One region of the Alishewanella sp. HH-ZS genome, then DNA from elsewhere that is predicted to be linked to it. Evidence: predicted binding sites of a transcription regulator. Region 1 holds the regulator's gene; each other region holds the start of a gene.
What was found. The regulator LexA, encoded in region 1, represses DNA repair genes until DNA is damaged. The targets are predictions, from matches to a motif close to TACTGTATNNNNATACAGTA.
Positions count from the first base shown of each region.

Region 2: a site for LexA is predicted at 5,764-5,783, ahead of uvrD (DNA helicase II). Genes of this name have one in related genera too.
Region 3: a site for LexA is predicted at 4,858-4,877, ahead of imuA (translesion DNA synthesis-associated protein ImuA). Genes of this name have one in related genera too.

Region 1 covers NZ_LZEJ01000005.1:34,065-41,414, forward strand. Annotated here, with positions in the region: gene A9165_RS03140 (cytochrome c oxidase subunit 3) at 1-337, opposite strand, end outside; gene A9165_RS03145 (cytochrome c oxidase assembly protein) at 339-893, opposite strand; gene ctaD (cytochrome c oxidase subunit I) at 902-2,488, opposite strand; gene coxB (cytochrome c oxidase subunit II) at 2,492-3,562, opposite strand; gene lexA (transcriptional repressor LexA) at 3,981-4,604, opposite strand; gene plsB (glycerol-3-phosphate 1-O-acyltransferase PlsB) at 4,741-7,197, shown strand; gene tesB (acyl-CoA thioesterase II) at 7,182-7,350, opposite strand, start outside.
Region 2 covers NZ_LZEJ01000031.1:486-7,835, forward strand. Annotated here, with positions in the region: gene A9165_RS12305 (hypothetical protein) at 587-1,378, opposite strand; gene A9165_RS12310 (GNAT family N-acetyltransferase) at 1,445-3,520, opposite strand; gene uvrD (DNA helicase II) at 3,521-5,689, opposite strand; gene A9165_RS12320 (hypothetical protein) at 5,975-6,364, shown strand; gene A9165_RS12325 (hypothetical protein) at 6,610-7,350, shown strand, end outside.
Region 3 covers NZ_LZEJ01000011.1:107,365-114,714, forward strand. Annotated here, with positions in the region: partial or broken gene A9165_RS06480 (error-prone DNA polymerase) at 1-2,760, opposite strand, end outside; gene A9165_RS06485 (DNA polymerase Y family protein) at 2,770-4,173, opposite strand; gene imuA (translesion DNA synthesis-associated protein ImuA) at 4,184-4,846, opposite strand; gene rlmC (23S rRNA (uracil(747)-C(5))-methyltransferase RlmC) at 4,973-6,127, opposite strand; gene A9165_RS06500 (ectonucleotide pyrophosphatase/phosphodiesterase) at 6,132-7,350, opposite strand, start outside.

The DNA.
Region 1 (7,350 bases):
TGACCCGGCCATAAAACAAGGCACCGAAGAAGGCCATAAAGAACATCACTTCCGACACAATAAACCAGCTCATGCCCTGCCGGAACGAACGGTCCATCTGGCTGCTATACAAGCCAGACATGGACTCATCAATCACATTGCGGAACCAGCCAACCAGCATAAAGACCAGAATGGCTAAGCCCAGTAACAATAACCAGCCACCAAAGCCACTTTGTTGTTTACTCATATCAATAACATAGTGACCGGCGCCAAAAGCGATACAAAACAACGCCACGGCACCGACGATCGGCCAGGGGCTTTGCGCCGGGACATAATATTTTTCGTACGTTTTACTCATCTTATTCCCCAAGATTTTCAGTAGCGGCACTGCCCTGCCAGTTAGCTGTCACATCGTACAGGGTGTAATTCAGCGTAATAGTGCTGAACTGCGCAGGCAGAGCCGGATCAACGTAAAACTGAACTGGCATCAGCATCTTATTGCCGGCTGCCAGTTGTTGTTGGGTAAAGCAGAAACATTCGATTTTATGCAGATACAAAGCGGCCTGTCCGGGCGAAACTGAGGGCACCGCCTGACCGACAATCATCCGGCCGGTTGGATTTTCGGCCAGATAATTCATCACATGCACCTCACCCGGATGTACCGTCAAACGGCGGATCTCCGGCTTAAAAATCCATGGCATGTCTTTATTCGGTCTGGCCAGAAACTCAATGGTCACTTCACGGCTGGTATCAATGCCATCTGCCAGTACCGTAGCCGGTACATTTGAGGTTTTGCCATTGATGCCAGTGACTTCACAGAACACGTCGTAAAGTGGCACCAGCGCAAAGCCAAAACCAAACATCAGTACCGTTACCAATAGCAGTTTGCTTACCAAAGTCCGATGCAGCTGCATAGGGCCTCCTATTTCACTTCCGGCGGTGTATCAAAGGTATGGTAAGGAGCCGGCGACGGCACCTGCCATTCCAGTCCTTCAGCGCCTTCCCATACCTGTGCGGTCGCTTTTTCGCCGCCGCGGGCGCATTTGACGATCACCCAGACAAAAATCAGCTGCGATAAGCCAAACAGGAAGCCACCCACGCTGATAAAGGCATTGAAGTCGGCAAATTGCAGCGCATAGTCAGGGATCCGCCGTGGCATACCCGCCAGGCCAACGAAGTGCATTGGGAAAAACAACAGATTGACCGAGATTAGCGAACACCAGAAATGCAGCTGACCTAATCTTTCGTCGTACATATAGCCGGTCCATTTCGGTAGCCAGTAGTAGGCAGCGGCAATAATGGAGAACACCGCGCCGGATACCAGTACATAGTGGAAATGCGCCACTACAAAGTAGGTATCGTGATACTGGAAGTCCGCCGGCGTAATAGCCAGCATCAAACCGGAAAAACCACCGATGGTGAAGAGTACGATAAAGGCCAGTGCAAACATCATCGGGACTTCAAAGGTCATGGCACCACGCCACATGGTTGCGACCCAGTTAAACACCTTCACGCCGGTCGGCACGGCAATAAGCATGGTGCAATACATAAAGAACAGCGTGGCAAATACCGGCATACCGGTGGTAAACATATGGTGCGCCCAAACCAGGAACGATAAGACTGCGATACTGGCGGTGGCATAAACCATAGAGGCATAACCAAACAACGGCTTGCGGGCAAAGGTCGGTATGATAGCCGACACAATACCAAATGCCGGCAAGATCATAATGTAAACTTCCGGGTGACCGAAGAACCAGAAAATATGCTGGAACAATACCGGATCGCCGCCACCGGCCGCATCAAAGAAGCTGGTGCCAAAATACTTATCCGTCAATACCATAGTAACAGCGCCCGCCAGTACCGGCATCACCATAATCAGCAAGAAAGCGGTGATAAACCAGGTCCAGACGAACAGCGGCATCTTCATCCAGGTCATCCCGGGCGCCCGCATATTCCAGATGGTGACGATCACGTTGATGGCACCCATAATTGAGGAAATCCCCATAATGTGTACCGAAAACACGAAGAGCGCCGTGCTGTCATTACTGTAGGTAGTGGATAGCGGGGCATAGAAGGTCCAGCCGAAATCCGGACCACCACCCGGCATAAACAAACTCAGCAGCAGGATCAGAAACGCAAACGGCAGGATCCAGAAGCTCCAGTTATTCATTCGGGGCAACGCCATATCCGGGGCGCCAATCATCATCGGGATCATCCAGTTCGCCAAGCCGGTAAAGGCTGGCATCACCGCCCCAAACACCATAATCAGACCATGTACTGTGGTCATCTGATTAAAAAATTGCGGCTCAACAAACTGCATGCCGGGTTGGAACAGTTCCAACCGGATCACCATCGCCATGCTGCCACCGATAAAGAACATCACTAAAGCAAACACCAGATACATGGTACCGATATCTTTATGGTTAGTAGTAAACAGCCAGCGTTTTATCCCGGTTGGCTTATGGTCATGATCATGGTCATGCTCGTGTTCATGTGTAATAGCTGACATCGCTTACTCTCCCTTACCCTGCTGCACAGCGTATACATCCGCAGCCTGCACGGCGTCACCGGTATTATTATCAAAGGCATTGCGGGTATAGGTAATGACCGCGGCCAGTTCTTTCAGGCTGAGCTGCCGGCCAAAGGCCTGCATCGCCGTACCGGGTTTACCATTGACGATAATATCGATATGGGCGCGCCGGTCATTCAGCACCAGCTGACTGCCACGGATCGCCGGGAAGATGCCGGGTAAACCGTTACCACTGGCCTGATGACAGGCGACACACCAACCCTGATACACCCGTTCACCGGTAGTCATCAGTTCTGCCATATCCATACTCATTGCCAGTAATTCACGCTCTGCTGCCTTTGCTGCGGCAATCCGGGCCTCTTCCTGTGCCACCCAAACCTGGTAGTCCGCAGGCTCTTTCGCAATCACCACCACTGGCATAAAGCCGTGATCTTTACCGCAGAGCTCTGCACACTGACCACGATAAATGCCAGGCTCATCAACCCGGGTCCAGGCTTCATTAATAAAGCCGGGGTTAGCGTCTTTTTTTACGGCGAAGGCAGGCACCCACCAGGAGTGAATCACGTCGTCAGAGGTCATCAGAAAGCGAACTTTTTTACCGGTTGGGATCACCAGCGGCCGGTCAACTTCCAGCAGATAGTTCTCGCCTTTGGCCAGCTTGTTAGCAATTTGCTCACGTGGGGTAGCCAACAGGGAGAAATATTCGATCTCATGATCAAGATATTTGTAATGCCACTTCCACTGCGAGCCCGTCACTAATACGGTGACATCTGCAGCCGAGGTATCTTCCATCGCGATTAAGGTTTTGGTGGCAGGTATTGCCATACCAATCAGAATCACCACCGGAATGGCGGTCCACAGAATTTCAACCTTAGTGCTTTCGTGAAACTGAGCCGGCTGCACTCCCCGCGCTTTGCGGTGGCGAATGATGGACCAGAACATGATCCCAAACACCACTGCACCGATAACGCAACAAATCCAGAAAATTGTCATATGCAGTTGATAAACCTGCTGACTAATTTCCGTAACGCCCCGGGTCATATTTAAAGGCATGGATGTTGATGCATTTGCCGATGCGGCAAAAAGCAGGGTCGGCAGCGACCAAAGCAGACAACGCGCGTTTGTCACTGTACTTCTCCTCTGTCATTTGCAAAGCAAATTGCAGAAACCAAGTACACAGAACTACACGGTTTTTTTACTACCCACCCAACCGAATCTATGTGCTATACCCTTCATCCTTAAAGATTCGGGGATATAAGTTTCGCAATTTATTATTGTTATTGTTCTTGGGTTGATTTCGAGGCTAGCGCTGAAATCAGTAGCGGCACACCTGTTGTTATTTTTTCGCCGGCTACCGTCTAAGAATTATCCAGGATGAAGATTATGTAAACCCCTAAAATGCAAAAGTGCCGATAAAACCAACAGGTCATACCAGCGCTTTTAAAAATAAGCTATTGAGAAATTTTATAAATTATAACCAGCTACCGTTACGGATCACCCCAACTGCCAAGCCTTCTACGGCGAAAAATTGCTGCCGCAAGTCAACTTTTATCACCTCAAAATCCGGATTTTCCGGTAACAGCAATACCTGATGGCCATCGCGCTGAAAGCGTTTTACCGTGACTTCATCATCGACCCGCGCGACGATGACCTGACCTGGCTGCGCCTGCTGGGTTTTGTGCACGGCCAGTAAGTCGCCATCCAGAATACCGATATCCTGCATACTCATACCTTGCACCCGCAATAAGAAATCAGCATGCGGTTTAAACAGGTTGGCATCGATCTGGTAATGATCCTGGACATGCTCTGCTGCCAGGATCGGCTGACCGGCGGCGACTTTACCAATTAATGGCAAACCCAGTTGCTCCGGGGGCGCGTCCTCTTCCAGTAAACGGATCCCACGAGAGGTGCCGGGTAACATCGCGATCACACCTTTCTTGGCCAGAGCTTTTAAATGTTCTTCCGCTGCGTTAGCTGACTTAAAGCCCAGCCGCACGGCAATTTCTGCCCGCGTCGGCGGCATACCGGTTTCCTGTTGATAATCCTTAATCAGCTGCAGAATTTCTGCCTGTCGTGGAGTAAGAGGTCTGTTCATGCTGGCTACCCATACAGTATTTACTGTGAGTATATACAGTCTTTCTGGCCTTGCCAAGTTTTCAGCGCGAACAAAACTTGCTGCTATGATCAGCTATGCTATTCTTAGCGCCCATTTTTTTCAGGTCAGTAAGGTTATGTTGTCAGGCTTTAAGCTGTTTACCAAACTGTTACGATGGCCCATCCGGCTGTTGGTGAAATATAAAATTGTGCCCGATAATCCGCTGCATGCGCTTGGAGTCGAGCCCGGACGGCCCTTGCTGTATATCTGCCATACTGAGTCCGCCAGTGATTTGGCAACCTTACGCCGGGTATGTCAGCAGTTACAATTACCTGATCCGCTATCGAAGGTGCAATTAGGGTCACAGCTGTTGCCCCGCACTCTGTTTCTGGAGCAACCACACCGGCTGATCGGCGGGCGCGGCAAAACCCGTGCCCTGCAACAAGGCCAGCAACTGTTAGCCGCCCATCTGGCACAGCCTGAGCTAAGAGCGCAGTTAATGCCGGCTGCCATTTTATGGGGCCGGGCACCGGGTAAAGAGAACAGCATTAAATGGCTGATTGGCGAAGCACACTCACCAAACTGGCTGGCAAAATTACTTATTGTGCTAATTTCCGGACGCCATACGCTGGTGCGACTGAGTAAACCCGTGGATCTGCAACAAATGGCGGCCCAGTTTGGTTCCGCACCGGAAACGGCGCGCAAACTGTTACGGATGTCGCGGATCCACTTTTACCGGCAACGGCTGGCGGCAACCGGGCCCAAACTGATGCAACGTAATCAGTTATTTAATGCGTTATTGGCTTCACCGGCGCTGAAAAAGGCCATTGCCGACGAGGCCGAAACTAAACGCATCAGTTATCAGGCGGCCCAGCAGGAAGCCCGCAAGTTATTGCAGGAAATTGCCGCAGACTACCGCACCTCGACGCTACGCTTTGGCGACCGTATCCTCAGCTGGTTATGGCAAAAACTCTACTACGGCATCAAGGTAAAAAATGCCGATCAGCTGCGCGAGCTGGCACAAAAAGGGCACGAAATTGTCTATGTCCCCTGTCACCGCAGCCATATGGATTACTTATTACTTAGCTACATCATCTATCATCAGGGCCTGGTGCCGCCGCATATTGCGGCCGGTATCAATCTGAACTTCTGGCCAGCCGGTACCATTTTCCGCCGCGGTGGCGCTTTCTTTATCCGACGCAGCTTTAGTGGCAACAAGCTTTACTCAGCCGTATTCCGTGAATACCTGAGTTTGTTGTTTATCAAAGGTTATGCCGTTAAGTATTACACTGAAGGCGGTCGCAGCCGCACCGGCCGGCTGTTGCAGCCCAAAACCGGCATGCTGGCGATGACAGTACAGTCGATGCTACGCGGTATCGATCGCCCGGTCACGCTGGTACCGGTGTATCTGGGTTACGAGCATGTGATGGAGGTCAATACCTACCTTAGCGAACTGCAGGGCTCAGGTAAGCAAAAAGAATCGGTGTTTGGCGTACTGAAGGCAATCCGTAATCTGCGCGATTATGGCTATGGCTATGTCAACTTTGGCGAGCCGATTTCACTGAACCAGTATCTGAGCCAGCAAGTGCCAGCGTGGAAAAGTGAAATTAACCCACTGGAAGCACCTAAACCGCAGTGGTTAAATCCGGTGACCGGCAAGTTGTCCGAGCAGATTATGCGGCATATCAATCAGGCGGCGGCATTGAACAGCATTAACCTGATTGCCCTCTGTTTGCTGGCCAGCGATAAGCATAGCCTGACCCGGCAAGAGCTGGTGCAACAGCTGCAAGCCTATCTGACGCTGCAGCAAGCAGTACCCTATCATGCTAATGTCAGCCTGCCAGAACAAAGTGCCGAGCAAATGCTGGAGCATGCGGCCAAGATGCAAAAAATCATGCTGACGGCAGACAGTTTCGGTGAACTGGTCAGTCTAAGCCCGCAGCAAGCGATACTGATGAGTTATTACCGGAATAATATTCTGCATCTGTTTATTCTGCCGGCCATTCTGGCTTCAGCTGTGCTCAGACAGCAGCGACTCAGTTTGACTGAATTGCAAAGCCTGGCCGAGCAACTGTATAGCCTGTTAAAACATGAGCTATTTTTGCAGGTGCCCTCACTGCAGCACTATATCAGGCAACAGGTGCAACAACTGCAGGCGCAGGGGTTATTAATACAGGACGGCGAAGATTATCTGGCACCACCGCAGCACAGCCGCGAATATATGATGTTAGATTTGCTGGCGCACAACGCCGAACATACGCTGCAGCGCTATGCCATGGTCTTTAACCTGCTGCGGGCGCATGGCCCGCTGCCGCGCCCAGAGCTGGAACAGCAAAGCCATCAGCTGGCGCAACGTTTACTAACCTTGCATGGCATCAATGCGCCGGAATACTACGACAAGAATCTGTTTGCCGGCTTAAGCCAGGCATTAAAACTGGAGGGTTACTGTCAGTCAGATCAGGACAACCGGTTACAGGCAACGCCAGCCTTGTCGCGGCTGGCGGCTACCGTTAACTTGTTGTTGCGTAGCGAAGTGTTACAGAGTATTCACAGCATTATGCCGGAGGCCGCAACCACTCAACCCGGCTCCTGATACTCGCGGATCACCCCTTGCTGGATAGTGGTCGCCACCAGTTTACCATCGCGGGTAAAAAACTGGCCTTGCACTAAACCCCGGCCGCCGGATGCGGCCGGGCTATCCACAGCGTAGAGCAACCAGTCATCAAAACGAAAATCCTGATGAAAC
Region 2 (7,350 bases), on a different contig from region 1:
CAGACTTATCACAGCGAGCGATATCCGTGCCATCAATGACACACCGCACTGTGACTAAACGCCCCCTGCACGAAGAGCCAAGCTAAACGAGTACACGATACTCAGACTCCGGTACGCCCGCCGTACCGGAGTCATCCTGCGATAGTGATAAAGACACGCAAGCGAGACAATAAACCAGACCAATAACAGCGAGCCATAACCATGCTATCAATGGCACACCGTATGACCAAGCGGCTTCTGAACAAGGCGCCAAACTAAACGCTTACACCACACCCAGACTCCGGTACGCCCGCGGTACCGGAGTCATTCTGCGATGGTGATAGACAAGATTAAGCCAAACGCCATCAAGGACTTATCACAGCGAGCGATATCCGCGCCATCAATGACACGCCGCACTGTGACTAAACGCCCCCTGCACGAAGCGTCAAACTAAACGAGTACACCACACCCAGACTCCGGTACGCCCGCCGTACCGGAGTCATCCTGCGATAGTGATAAAAAAGACTAACCAAGGAATACAAGAAGTTACTAACAGAGAGCCAGCTGTCGCCGACTTTGCATAAACGACAAAGATCCGCAGCTGTAACTATTTGCGGATCAAATTGCCATTAAGATCAAAGCTCCATTCGGCAGGGCCAAGCTCTGCGAGCAATGCCGATACCTCAGCTAATGGCCTGGCGGCGATAAATTGCTTTTGGGTATCAAGAAAGATCAGCCATTCACTGGCTTGTTTGGCGATATCCTGCTTATTAAATTGGCTATGCATACCCATGTAGACTGGCATTACACTACGCCAGCCCTGTTCCAGCCGGAAGATGTAACGACTCTGATAGTCGGGATGCAAAAAATTAGCCTGTTCGATCGCATTTAGTTGGCTGCGATCAAATACTTTAGCAACAGCAACACTGCTGGACCGTTGTAAGTAACCGCGCAGTAGTTGTAGCTGTTTAGTATCATCTGCTTCGCTTCGGTTGTCCGTGAGACTGCTTGCCAGTGGTTCGGCAATCTCCAATGCAAACAGCTGTAACTCGTACTGATCCAGATTCTCCCGATAGCGGTTAAATTCATCACAGCTGCCAGCTTGCAGAGGGTCACGCGGTTGTAGGCGTTGCCAGTCACCGGCTTGCCGGCTGGCGAACAGGAAATTCTGATATGGCAGCTGCAGTTTGGCCTCGATCGCCGAGCGTAACAGCTGCAAGTCCGGTAAACCGGCCTGACGGTAGTCACGTTGTGATTGGCATGCTTCATATTGCACGCTTAGTACACTATGAGCTTGCTGCGCCGCCAAGGCGGCCTGGAGCAGGCTGCGCTCGGACTGGCTAAGGTGTTCCAGGCTTGGTTGGCTGGTGGCAAGTAATAACGATAACAGACTAAGCATAAGGGCTCCGCAAATTTTCCTGACTGTACCAGCTTTCGGCAGCCAGCCCCACTATTTCTGCTCTGTTTAATGATGTTTGGCGACGCTTTGCTGCATCAGTTTAATAATGGCGGCTTTACCGGCGAGTTGAAACCGCCTGGCAAGCAGTGACCAGGGCTGTTTTTGCCAGCAACGGGCGATAAAGACGGCAGTTGCCAGCGGATCTAACTGTAACCGGTGCTGGTTAAACCAATAGACCAGCAAGGTTGCCACCAGTTCATAAGGTCGTTGCCCGTTGGCAAACAAGCTAAGTTGCTGTCGCTCAAAAGGGCTAAGGATACGCAGTGGCGGTTTAACCAGCTGCAGCATTAATGCAGGTTGCAGATCCGACGGGTATTCGGTAAGTTCCAGATACAGTTGCTGCGAGAAATGTTCAGCCAGACGGCTGACCGTAGCAGTGTCACCCTGTAAGGCTTTACATACCAGTACCGAAGGTTCGGCGCTGGCTTTATCCAGTTGTTGACCGAGGCGGATTGGCAAAAAAGCATTGCGCTGCCAAAAACCTAATAAGCTCGGCGTGGCGCCAAAGCTACTACCAAGATAATGATAACCACGGCGGCTAAGTTCATCACTGACCAATTGCAGTAGCTGGCTACCCAGCCCTAGCTGTTGTAAGCCGGGCACTATGGCGATGCGCATAATGCGCGCCAGTTTTAGGCACGCCAATCCGGGCTCGGCAAGATGAAAGGCCAGACTTTGCGCCAGCAGATGCCCCTGTACCCGCCGCTTGCCCTGATAGATCTGCTCTGCCAGTTCGGCGCTAAACTCGCCTTCGCTGCTAAGCAACATACAGCCAAGTAATTGGCCGTTTTGCTCCAGGGTATACACTGCGAGAGCAGCATTTTCTATTAACGCCAGTAAATCTTTAACCTGGGTTTGATAGTGGGCAAAGCTGAGCAAGGCAAAGACCTGCTGCAGCTTTTCCGGCTTAGCCAGCCAGTCGTGATGTTGATAATGCTTTAACAGCACAGCTTGAGTACTGTCGTATGCTGGCTCGGGCAAGTCCAGTTTTAGCAGAAAGCTGTGCCGGATTAACTGTTCCAGCGGATCCTGTGCTTGATAGCGGATTGGCTCGGTTAAGCGTAGCTGCCGCCAGTCAGGACATTGTTGCGCTAAATAAGGCTGAAACCTTAACTGAAAACCCCGGCCTGTGCCTTCGTAACCATGCTCGGTGCTGGCAAACACCAACCGGCTATAGTGATTAACCAGCTGTTGTAATTGCGGGGCCGGCAGGGCTGCAGCTTCATCCACCAGCACCAGATCAGCGACTGGCAGCTCAGCTAATAACTGGTCAATAGCGATAAATTGCAGGACATTTTGCTGCGCTTGCTGGACCTGGCTGGCGAAGTGCGTAAGGGCAACACTGGCCTGAAGCTGGGAGGGCGCCGTGATCAGGATGCGTTGTTTTCCCTGCTTAGCCAGCTCTGCTGCGGCCAGCCCCAGCGCAGCCGACTTGCCACAGCCGCGATCGGCGCTTAATACCAGCGGGCGACGGCGATGGCCTGTTACTACCTTTACAATAGCCGCCACGGCTGTCTGCTGCCCGGCAGTTTTAAAAGGCGGCTGACACTCAGCCGCCACGGCTAGCGGGGGAAAAGTGGGTTGTTGCAGGATCTGAATATCGCCATCCGCTGTAAGTTGGGCATGCAACAGATTGGTTTGTTGCAAAGTATTGCGCCAAAAAGCAGTAAAGCCTTGCGCGCCGGCCGGCGGCGTCAGTGGGTAGGATAATAACGGCTGATGGTGCGGATTGGGCTGCGCCAGCCAGCTGTCGGTTGGCGGTGTCAGCAGCAGCCACAAGCCACCGGCTTTTAGGGCGCCACTGGCAGCGGCGATCTGATCGCCGTTAAAGCCGCTACAGGCGTTAATCACCAGCCAGTCACATTCGGTGCCCAGCAACTGATGCGCTTTCGCCTGCTTAAGCGCTGTGCACTGCTCCGGAGCCTCACTCCCCAGCCACCAACAACGCTCTGGCGCAAACTGCGCCAGCAGTTGTTTGGCAAGGTGCAATAAGGCGGCAGGCTCACCTTGCAGCCATACTGGCAGCCGTACCCGCTGTACAGCGGCCTGCTGTAACAACCGGCCGAGCTGGTGTAGTCGCATTTAGATTGCTTCCAGCCGGGCGTATGCGGTCATCAGCCATTTACTGCCCAACTGATCAAAGTTGACCTGAATGCGCGATTGCGGGCCGCTGCCTTCGTAATTAAGGACAGTGCCTTCGCCAAACTTTTCATGCAGTACCCGTTGCCCGAGCTTAAAGCCGGTGTTTTCAAAGGCGCTGTGGCTGGCGGCACCGCTAAAGCGGTTATTAACCAGCGGCCGGCTAACCTGCGTGGTTAAACGGATTTCTTCGACACACTCGGCCGGTAGCTCGCGCAAAAAGCGCGACGGTTTCGGATATTGCTCCTGGCCGTATAAGCGGCGGCTTTGCGCATGGCATAAATACAACTTTTGCATAGCGCGGGTCATGCCGACATAACAAAGACGTCGCTCCTCCTCTAGCCTTACCGGGTCATCGCCACTCTGCTGGCTGGGAAACAGCCCTTCCTCGAGGCCACACACAAATACCAACGGGAATTCCAAGCCTTTTGCGGTGTGCAATGTCATCAGCTGCACCGCATCGGAATGCTCTTCCGCCTGATATTCACCCGCTTCCAGCGCCGCCTGAGATAAAAACGCCGACAGCGGGCTCATTTCTTCCAAAAGTGGGCTGTCGAAGTTCTGGCAGGCGGTGATTAGCTCGTTTAAGTTTTCAATCCGGGTTTGGGCTTTCTCGCCTTTTTCCGCCTGATACATGGCATAGAGCCCGGATTGTTTGATCACATGTTCGGCTTGCTCGTGCAGTGGTAGCTCGGTCAGCTCAGCATCCAACTGGCCAATTAACTGCATAAATTGCGCGATAGCATTCGCCGCACGGCCACTAAGCTGCTTTTGCTGCAACAGTTGCTCTAATGCCTGCCACAGCGTCTGGCCCTGCGCGCGTGCTTGCTGCCGTACTTTATCCAGGGTGGTATCACCGATACCGCGGGCCGGCGTATTGATAATCCGCTCCAGCGCCGCGTCATCCTGACGGTTGTTAATCAGCCGCAGATAAGACAGCGCATCTTTAATTTCCTGCCGCTCATAGAAGCGCAGGCCGCCATAGATGCGATAATGTAAACCATCCTGAATTAACGCCTCTTCCAACACCCGCGACTGGGCGTTATTGCGATACAGAATGGCGGTATCGGTCAGAGGATTACCCTTGTTATGCCAGTCGCGGATGCGGCTGACGATAAAGCGGGCTTCATCCAGTTCGTTAAAGGCGGTATACAGCGAAATACTTTCGCCTTCGCTACCGTCGGTCCACAGATCTTTGCCAAGCCGGCTCTGGTTATTGCTGATCACCGCATTGGCAGCTTTCAGAATTGTGGCAGTGGAGCGATAGTTTTGCTCCAGGCGGATGGTATCCGCCCCGTCAAAATCTTTTAAAAACTGCTGGATATTTTCAACGCGGGCGCCGCGCCAACCGTAGATCGACTGATCATCGTCACCGACAATCATTACCTTAGCGCTGCTGCCGGCCAGCAATCGCAGCCACTGATACTGAATAGCGTTGGTATCCTGAAACTCATCGACCAGAATATGGCGGAAACGCTGCTGATAGTGGCCGCGCACCTCGGCATTCTGCTTTAACAGCTCAAAGCTGCGCAGCAAGATTTCGGCAAAATCGACCAGACCGGCGCGATCACACATTTCCTGATACGCGGCATAGATCTTAATCATTTGCGCCAGGCTGTAATCACCACCGGCGTCCAGCATACCCGGGCGTTGGCCTTCATCTTTACGGGCATTGATAAACCACTGCAGCTGTTTGGCTGGCCAGTGCTTTTCATCCAGATTCAGCGCTTTTAATACCCGCTTCACCAGCCGTAACTGATCGTCTGAATCGATGATCTGAAAGCCTTGCGGTAAACCGGCTTCCTGATAATGGGCGCGCAGCATACGATGTGACAGGCCATGAAAGGTACCCATCCACAGATTATTCAGGCTGACGCCAATGGTGCTTTCAATCCGGGCGCGCATTTCCTGCGCCGCTTTATTGGTAAAGGTGACGGCCAGCAAACTGTAGGGCGCAACCCGCTCTACCTGCATTAACCAGGCTAAGCGATGCACCAGCACTCGGGTTTTACCACTACCGGCTCCGGCCAGTACCAGCATATGTTGCGGGGGTGCCGCTACCGCATCGCGTTGTTTATCATTTAGCCCGTCCAGCAGGTAAGAAACATCCATTAGTTGGCCTCGTTTACTTAGTATCGGGGCATTATAACAGCCAGCAGCGGGGCGCCAAGTCAGAGGGGGTGATTTAGTGGATAAATAACCAGTTACTATCTTCCTGAGATGTTTTAGAAAGCCTTTATCCAAATAGGGTAATAGGTGTACAGATCGTGCGCCTTGAGAGGGTGGTATTTATATGATAGGTTCAAGTTGTTAATTTTTGGGCAAATAAAGAATACAAACACCTTGTTGTGTTGGCCAACTAAAATGGTACGCATGGAAATTTAAGGGAGTAAATTAATGCAAGGTTTAAATGGATGGCAGAGAATCTATATTGTCATCGTTGTTAGTTGGCTAAGTTATCTGGCTTATATCGCATATTCCCAGTTTACTGTTGCCGAAAGCAGCATTGCTGAACTACAAGCAACAGTAGAGCGTTATCAAAAGGCGCAGCAAGATACGATAGTCTCTGATGATGGAGGGGTATTTGAACAAATTCTTGTTGGTTCACCTTTAAGCCCGGAACAATGGTTGGCTCACTACCAAGCGCAACTTACTCAAGTTACCGAGGCTAAGCGACAAAACCTGATTTTTATTTTGGTATTAGCGACACTACCACCGCTATTAATCTATCTGATACTCAGTTGGATTGTGGCCGGCTTTCGTCAACATAAACCGCGTGCTAGCTAGCATCCAGAAGGGCGGCAAGCTGTGCCAGCGCTGTCAAGCGTAGATGCGGCAGGATAGTTACCGGCCACGGCAGGCATTAAAGTTAACCAATCTCCTTTTTGAGTGCGGTAATCGCAACGCGAAATTTCAATCTTTTTCTTAAATTGTCTTGACTTTAGCCTTTATGAACGTTACTGTTTGTTTGTATTGTTAATAGTTTGTTGTCAACTAGATAAAAAATACGGATTTAGTCATGGAGGAAATGAATGAAAGGTCCTATCAAATATCTAATTTTAGTTACTTTATATTTTTCATTTGCCATCAGTTTTTTTTCAAACGCTGCAAGTGATCCCTGTTTCGTACTCAGCAAACAAAACACTCCTGAGTGTAACCATTATCAATATGACAAGCTAAATGCCTATTTTCTGGATGCAGTAAATACGGAGCAGCAAGTTGTGATATCTCGGGTTAAATCTCGCGCAACTGGGCAGCTCATGTTTGCTCATTATGATTTTGTGCTCAAATGTCTAGTGAATTGTGCAGTATCTGATAATGATGTGCTGCAAGAGTCGTTATGGGCTTTTAGGAATGCCCTGCTGGAAAATCGTTTGTATGAAAAAGTAATCTTACCTTGTGACCCAACTCTGGAGGTTTGTTGTGATAGTCGCGGTTGTAACGAAATCTACTCTGATGATAAAAGCAGCACGATGAGCCTATCTGTTCAGCAAGATGTTGAGCAGGTTACACAAGGAAGGAGAGGCAACATACGTAGAGAGGTAGAAAGCGCGTTGCAAAGTACTGATGCAGCGGTTAATTTATATCAAAATTTGTCCAGAGATAGTCACAACGCGGCAGACTTCCAATATCGGCATGCCAGTCAATTACGTCAGCCCTCGATTTTTTCATTGTTAAAAGTGACGGACGGCTCCTATAAAGTTATCAAGTTGGTTGCTGAGAACACATATGAAGCCGCGGACGGCATTCTTCGCCATGATCCTGACCAGAAT
Region 3 (7,350 bases), on a different contig from region 1:
GCAGAGGATGATAATCAAGACTAAACCCCAGCGCCTGATAATCTTCCAGCATCGCTTCGCGCTCGCCGGGTGGCTGCAGCAGCGGCGCCGCCGGTTCAGCTACAGCGGCAAATAACGGTAGCTGCGTTTGTTGATCCAACAAATGCCAACGACTGTTATAGCGATCGCCAGTTAAGCTCTGCAAGGCATTGCTACTGGCCAGCGCCGCCAGTTCGCGGGCATTTAACCCGAGTTGCTTTAACTGTGCCGGATGACAAAAGCCCGCCGCTGGCCGCTGCTGTAATAACTGCTCAATCGTCTGCTGGCTTAAGCCCTTAACCTGTTGTAAACCAAGCCGGATAGCCCAGTCCCCCTGATGCAGTACTAATTGGTGAGCGGCAGCGGAGGCATTAATACAGACCGGCAGCACCCTAAGCTGATGACGTCTGGCATCCTGAATAAGCTGCGACGGGCTGTAAAACCCCATGGGATAGCTGTTTAACAGGGCGGTATAAAATGCCGCCGGAAAGTAATGTTTTAACCAGGCAGAAACATAGGCCAGTACTGCAAAACTGGCAGAATGTGACTCCGGAAAACCGTACTCGCCAAAGCCACAAATTTGCTGATAGATCCGTTCGGCAAAGTCTTGCTGATAGCCGCGGCTTAGCATGCCATTGATCAGCTTTTCTTTAAACTGCAACAGCTCACCGGTTTTCTTCCAACTAGCCATGGCGCGTCTGAGTTGATCCGCTTCGCCACCGCTAAAACCAGCGGCCACCATTGCCAGCTGAATCACCTGCTCCTGAAAAATGGGTACGCCCAGGGTACGGGATAACACGCCGGCGACTGCCTCGGAAGGATAGGTTACCGCCTCCTTGCCATGCCGGCGCAATAAATAAGGGTGCACCATATCCCCCTGAATTGGTCCTGGCCGCACTATCGCTATCTGAATCACCAAGTCGTAATAGCAGGCTGGCCTGAGTCTTGGCAGCATGCTCATCTGTGCCCGGGATTCAATCTGAAACACCCCTACTGTATCCGCTTGTTGAATTTGCCGGTACACCTGAGGATCATCACCATAACCATTAATTGCCGCAATACTGAGCGTCAAGCCATAGTGTTGCTGCACCAACTGAAAACAGCGGCGGATTGCCGTTAACATGCCCAAGGCCAGTACATCGACCTTTAACAGCCCAAGTGTTTCCAAATCATCTTTATCCCATTGGATCACAGTGCGCTCAGCCATGGCCGCATTTTCTACCGGTACCAACTCATACAAAGGGCCGGCCGAGATCACAAAGCCCCCGACATGCTGTGATAAGTGCCGCGGAAAGCCGCGGATTTGCTCCACCAGCTGCACCAGCTGCTGCCCCAGACCTTGTTCGGTATTCAGTCCAAGCTGGCGAAGCTGTTGTTGCCAGCTGACCACACCATGGCGGCGGTTCAGGTTTTTAATAAAATGCTCCAGTTGCATTTCATTAATCCCCAGCGCCTTCCCAACATCACGGATCGCGCTTTTCAAGCGGTAGCTGATCACCGTTGCCGCCAGCGCTGCCCGCTCGCGGCCATATTTCTGATACAGATACTGCATCACTTCTTCGCGCCTTTCGTGCTCAAAATCTACGTCTATATCCGGCGGCTCCTGCCGCTCGCGGGATAAAAAGCGTTCAAACAGCACATTAATCTGCCGCGGATCGACAGCGGTAATTTCCAGGCAATAACAGACCACCGAATTAGCGGCAGAGCCGCGGCCCTGATATAAAATGCCGCGCGCTTTTGCAAACTGAACCAAATCATAGATGGTCAGAAAAAAGTACTCATAACGCAGCTCAGCAATCAGCGCCAATTCCTTATCGATCAGCGCCTGGATCGACGCTGCCGGCCCTGCTATACCAAAACGCTGCCGGGCTCCGGCTTGCACCAGTTGCTGCAAATACTGACTGGCACTAAGATCAGACGGCACCAGCTCAGATGGATATTCATAACGCAGCTCATCCAGCGAGAACTGGCACGCAGCCGCCAGCGTCACGCTCTGCGCCAGTGCAGCAGCGGGATAGAGCTTCGCCAGTTTGCTCAGGGGTCTTAAACAGGCCTCAGCATTACTCAGCAACTGGCGGCCTAATTGCTGGACCGGCGTTTTCAGGCGAATGGCAGTCAAGGTTTGCTGTAATGCCAGTCGCTCACGCTGATGCATTAATACCGCACCAACCGCCAGCTGTGGCAGTGCAAAATCGTGGGCCAGCGTCTGGCAATACGCCAGGTAGCGCGCTTCGCGATAACGCAATTGCCGTACTAGCGCCAGGTGCAGGCGGCCACTAAAATGCCGGCTTAATAATTGCCCCCAATACTGGTCAACCTCTGCCTCGCCTTGCGGCAACCAGAGTGCCAGGCAATGCTTGCTGCTGCGTAAATCCCATTCTTCCAGCTGGTAATGGCCTTTTTGAGCGCGCCGTCGGGCATTGGTATAATGCGGCACAGCTCAGCATAGGCATGCCGATCCGGACACAGTAGCACTAAGGACAGGCCAGGCAGCTGAAAATAACTGCCTATGATCAGTTTTAACGGTAATTGCTGCCGCTTGATTTGCCGGTGTGCCCGCACTACCCCGGCGACCGAACATTCATCGGTCAGTGCCAGCGCCTGATAGCCCAAAGCTGCCGCCGTGCTAACTAACTCCTCCGGCGAGGAAGCGCCTTGTAAAAAACTAAAGTTCGAGCGGCAAAATAACTCCGCGTAGGCCACGGCCTCGGATGGCGGCGCTGCCGCTGACGTTTCGCTCATCGGCCCCCCTTAGCTAAACCAGCCTTGCAGATACCATTGCTGCTGCGGTGTGCGGTATACCCACCACCGCTGCCCCTGCTCAGTGCGGGCCAGATAATAATCCCGCTGCAATAAGGTGCCACTTTGCCAGCACAGTTGCTCCAAACGCTCGGCACCACTTAACAGCGTCACCGCCTCGGTTAAAGGCAGGGCTTTGGGCAGTTGTAAAATAGGTCTGAGTTGATAACAAAGCGCCGCATTCAATGCCGGCAGCGCCGCTACTGCTGATACCGATGACTCTGCCCCCGGCCAGTGACTCAGGTTTAGCACCGGTGTCACCACCGCCTGCTCCCCCAGGCGGGCCACCAGCACACTGAGCAGTTGTGCTTTGCTCAGCGGCTGTGAGCGCTGTGCCAGTAAATTACAACTTGCGCGCTGATCGGGTACATAGTCTGTTGCCGCCAATTGCAGCGCATACACCGGCTCTGGCAGCTGCAGCTGCGCCAGGTGCAGGGACACTAATTGCTGCCAGTTTGCGGCGCAGGCTTCACCGGCCCGGGCGCGGATCTGCAGAGGTAAGGGGCTATGCTGGCGAAACTGTAGAGTAAGCTGCAAACGCTGACACAATAAGTTGGCCCGGCGTAAAAACTGCTGCAGTTGCTGTAACAATGGCTGTAACGGCTTTAATAACTGTGGACTTTCAGTAATTTCATAATGCAGCTGTAATTCACAATTAAATTGCAGCCGGGGTCGGTAAAATTGTGGTAATTGCACAGCTCTGCCCGTTAACGCATCCAGATAATGCAGCACATCCTTAGCAAAACGCCGGGCTAACTCCGCTGCCGGCAATGCCAGCAACGGACCTAACTGCCGGATCCCCAACCGGGCTAACTGCTCAATGCTAGCCGCCGGCAGATCGCTGGCAGTTAACGGACAAAGTGCCAGCTTGGCCTGCTCTGCCGCTGGCGTTAAGTACAGCTCGGCCTGCCCGGAGCGGGCCAGTAATTTTGCAGCCAGCGGAGTTTGCCCCGCTGCAGCCAGATATTGATAGGGACAGTCTGCCAGTTGCAGCTGGAGTTGCTGCCAGTAACGGGCAGGATCCGGGTAGAGTTTAAGCATGCTACTCACCCGGATCAGCAAGGCATCCGGCGGCTGCAGCGCTAGATCGGCTGTCACCTGATATAACCGCTCCGCCAGTTGCTGCAGCAGCTGCTTTACCCGTGCCGGCTCAGGACTAAACAGCTGTAACTCACGGCACAGTAACACGGCCGTTGCCACACTTTGCCCGACCTTGACCCCGGCTGCCGCTGCCAGTGCATTAACCCCCAGCAATTGATGTCGTTTCGGACATGCCAGCGCCATCGGCTGTGCCGGATATTGCACTGCCAGTTGATCAAGTTGCAGGCTGGGGAAATATAGATAAAGCCAGCGCATGACAAAGCCCTCAGGCGGTCTCAGCCAGAGCTGTCTGGGTGCGGCTCAGTACCGGATAAAGCTCAGGCCATTCATCTTGCCAGTTAAGATAAAATTGTTGCCCGGCCCAGCCGGCACGGCGCTTTAACACTTTAAGCTGCAAACCTTGAGGCTGTGGCAGTAGCTGTAGCGCCAGTGCTAAAGGCAGCGTTAATTCCGGCTGTTGCGTGGTCAGTTGCAGCACTAACGCCTGCTGCGCCTGAGCTGCCAGCTGTAAACGGCGTGCTGCCTTGCGCGCCAGCGTCCCCTGCCAGAGCAGGACCAGACGACATAAACCACTTTGTAATAACTGCTCTGCAGCCCAGAGTGCATCCGTTTCACTGACACCGGAAAGCAACAGCAACTGTGACGGGTTAATCCCCTGTGCTGCCAACGGCTCAGCCTGGAGTAACTGCGGCGGATTAATCAGCCCCAGCAGGCCTTGCTGCTGCAGTTGTTTGAATAAGGGTAACAGTAAACGCAACTCGCCAATTGCCGGCTGACTTTGCAATACCAGCAAACCGGACGCCGGCCAGCCACCCAGTTGCCGGTCAAATTCGGCATAACCGGAACTTAGCTGCTGACCGGCAGCAGGTAAGGCTGAACCTTGCCAGAGCCATTGCCGCTGCGTCAGTTGTTCAAGTAAGCTGTGCATAGACCACCAAATACTGTTTATACATACAGTATATTTGCTGGTGTTAAAAATGCAAGCACCCATAGAGTGCTCACAGGCTGCCGGCTGCAGGCAAAGGTGAGTGGTTAGCAGGTTTACAAAAGCGGATCAGGCGGTTTTAGCCCGCTGCTGTAACAGGGTCAGCACTTCGTAATGACTACTATGGGCAAATAAATCAAAAAGTTGCACCCGCAGTAACTGATAGTTATCCAACAGGGTCAAGTCCGCTGCCAGACTATTGGCATTGCAGCTGGAATAAATAATATAAGCGGGGGCCAGCTGTTTAATCGCCGTCACCAGCTCGACGCCTAAGCCGCGGCGGGGTGGATTCACGACCAGGAGATCCGGTGGGCTAACCGCCGCCGTGGCAAAAGCAGCGGAGTCCAGCGCCCTAAAATCGACCTGGGTTAACCCCAGCTCAGCCGCGGCCTGCTTAGCACTGGCAATGGCGGAGGGCGCAATTTCAATCCCGGTCAGCGCCACTTCATTGCTGGCCAAATGTAAACCAAAACCGCCCACGCCACAGAACAGATCCCAGAGGTGCCGGATCGGCACGCCTTGTTGCGTGAGTTCCGCCGTCCAGGTTGCAGCAGTGGCATAGAGTCGGGCCGCCAATTCAGGATTGATCTGAAAAAAACTCTGCGGGCTTAAATACAGCGGTACCTGATTAAGTTGCTCACGCAGCAAAGCCTGCTCTGTTAACAGGATTTCTTCCGGCCCTTCCAACAGTGCTGCCGGCTTGGGCTGTAAATTAACGCTGACCACCGACAACGCCGGTAAGCTTGCCAATAACCAGGGTAAATGCTTTTGCAACGCCGCCAGACAGTTCTTTGAACGCAGTACCAGACGCAGCATAAAGTGACCACTATGATAACTTTGCTGCAGCAGCACATACTTGAGCTCGCCGCGGCGGGCGGCAATATCGTACGGGGTAAGCTGAGCGCGGCTAATCAATTGCTTAATCACCGTAAAAACGGCTGCAAAGGCCGGCGGATATAAAGGACAATCGGCGAGATCAACTGCCTGCCCCTGTTGATTAATGATCCCAAGTAGCGGCGCTTCACAGCTGCCCTGCACCACCATCTTGGCTTTATAACGACACGCCTGTTGCTGACTTGCCACCGGCGCCAGGATCTCCAGCGGCGCCAAAGGAGAGACTAACTGCAACAGTTGTTGCTGCTTTAATGCCAACTGCTCAGCGTAAGGCATCGCCAGCCATTGGCAGGACTGACAACGGCCAGCAACAAAGTGCGCGCAATGCATCCGCTTAGTCCCGCAATAACAGCGATAACGCGCGCGGATCACCCTGATTAGGCGCCGGTGTCAGGCCCACTACCCTGGCCATCACATGGTAAAAATCGACCATGCTTAATTGCGCTACCGTCGCCTGTTGTTTAAAGGCCGGTCCATAGGCAATCAACATTCCCTGCATATCCGGCTCGGTATTGTCATAACCATGGCTGCCACGTGCTCTGAGGAAAGACGGATCAGCCTTTAAACCGGGTAATAAGCTGCGCCGGACAAAGATCCAGGGCTGCTCCGCCAGCAAAATAATCGGCGCGATGCGGGCATGGTGTTGATGCTGAAAGCGTTCTGGCAACTCATGCTTGCGGTACAGGCGCATCTGCTCTGGGTTATAACGCCCGGCAATTTGCTGATACATCCGCTCTTCCTGGCCATCTTTCGGGAAAATGCTGACGATTTCACGTGAAAAGCGAACATTCTGCGCTAAACTGCCATCAAACAACTCATCAGCAATAATATATTTGCGCTGATCGACCTCTGCCATACCATGGTCGGAGCTGATGATCAGGTTGACCTGCTCCGCCTGACCACGCTCACGTAAGGTTTGCACCAGATAGGTAAGCTCAGCATCTACCTCGGCCAGAGCCCGAGCTACCTGCTCTGAGCGCGGGCCATAGTTATGACCTGCACTATCGACATCACTAAAATACAAGGTGATCACTCTTGGCCGCTCGGCTTCAGGCATCGCCAGCCAGGCCAGTACCTGCTCGGTACGTTCGCGGTTTGGCGTATTATGCTGATAGGGGAACCAGTAACTGGGTCGCTTACCTTTAATTTCGGCTTCCGAGCCCGGGAAAAAATAAGTGGCCGCCTTCACGCCTTGCAATTCCGCCGTGATCCAAATCGGCTCGCCCTGCCACCAGAAACCATCTGCAACCTGATCCGCCATACTCATCGCAAACTGGCGTTGATGCTCAGGATCATACATCGAGTTATCAACAATACCGTGCCGCTCCGGGTGTAAACCGGTGACCAGTGAATAATGATTGGGGAAGGTTTTACTTGGAAAGACCGGCTGTAATTGTTTGACATGCACACCGCCCGCCGCCAGTTCGGCTAACATCGGTGCCTGATGCAAACTCAGGTAGTCATGACGCAGACCGTCAATTGAAATAATCAGCAGACTCTGTTCAGTCTCAGCTACAGTGACGCTGTCCGGCGTTTTACTGCAGGCGAGTAAT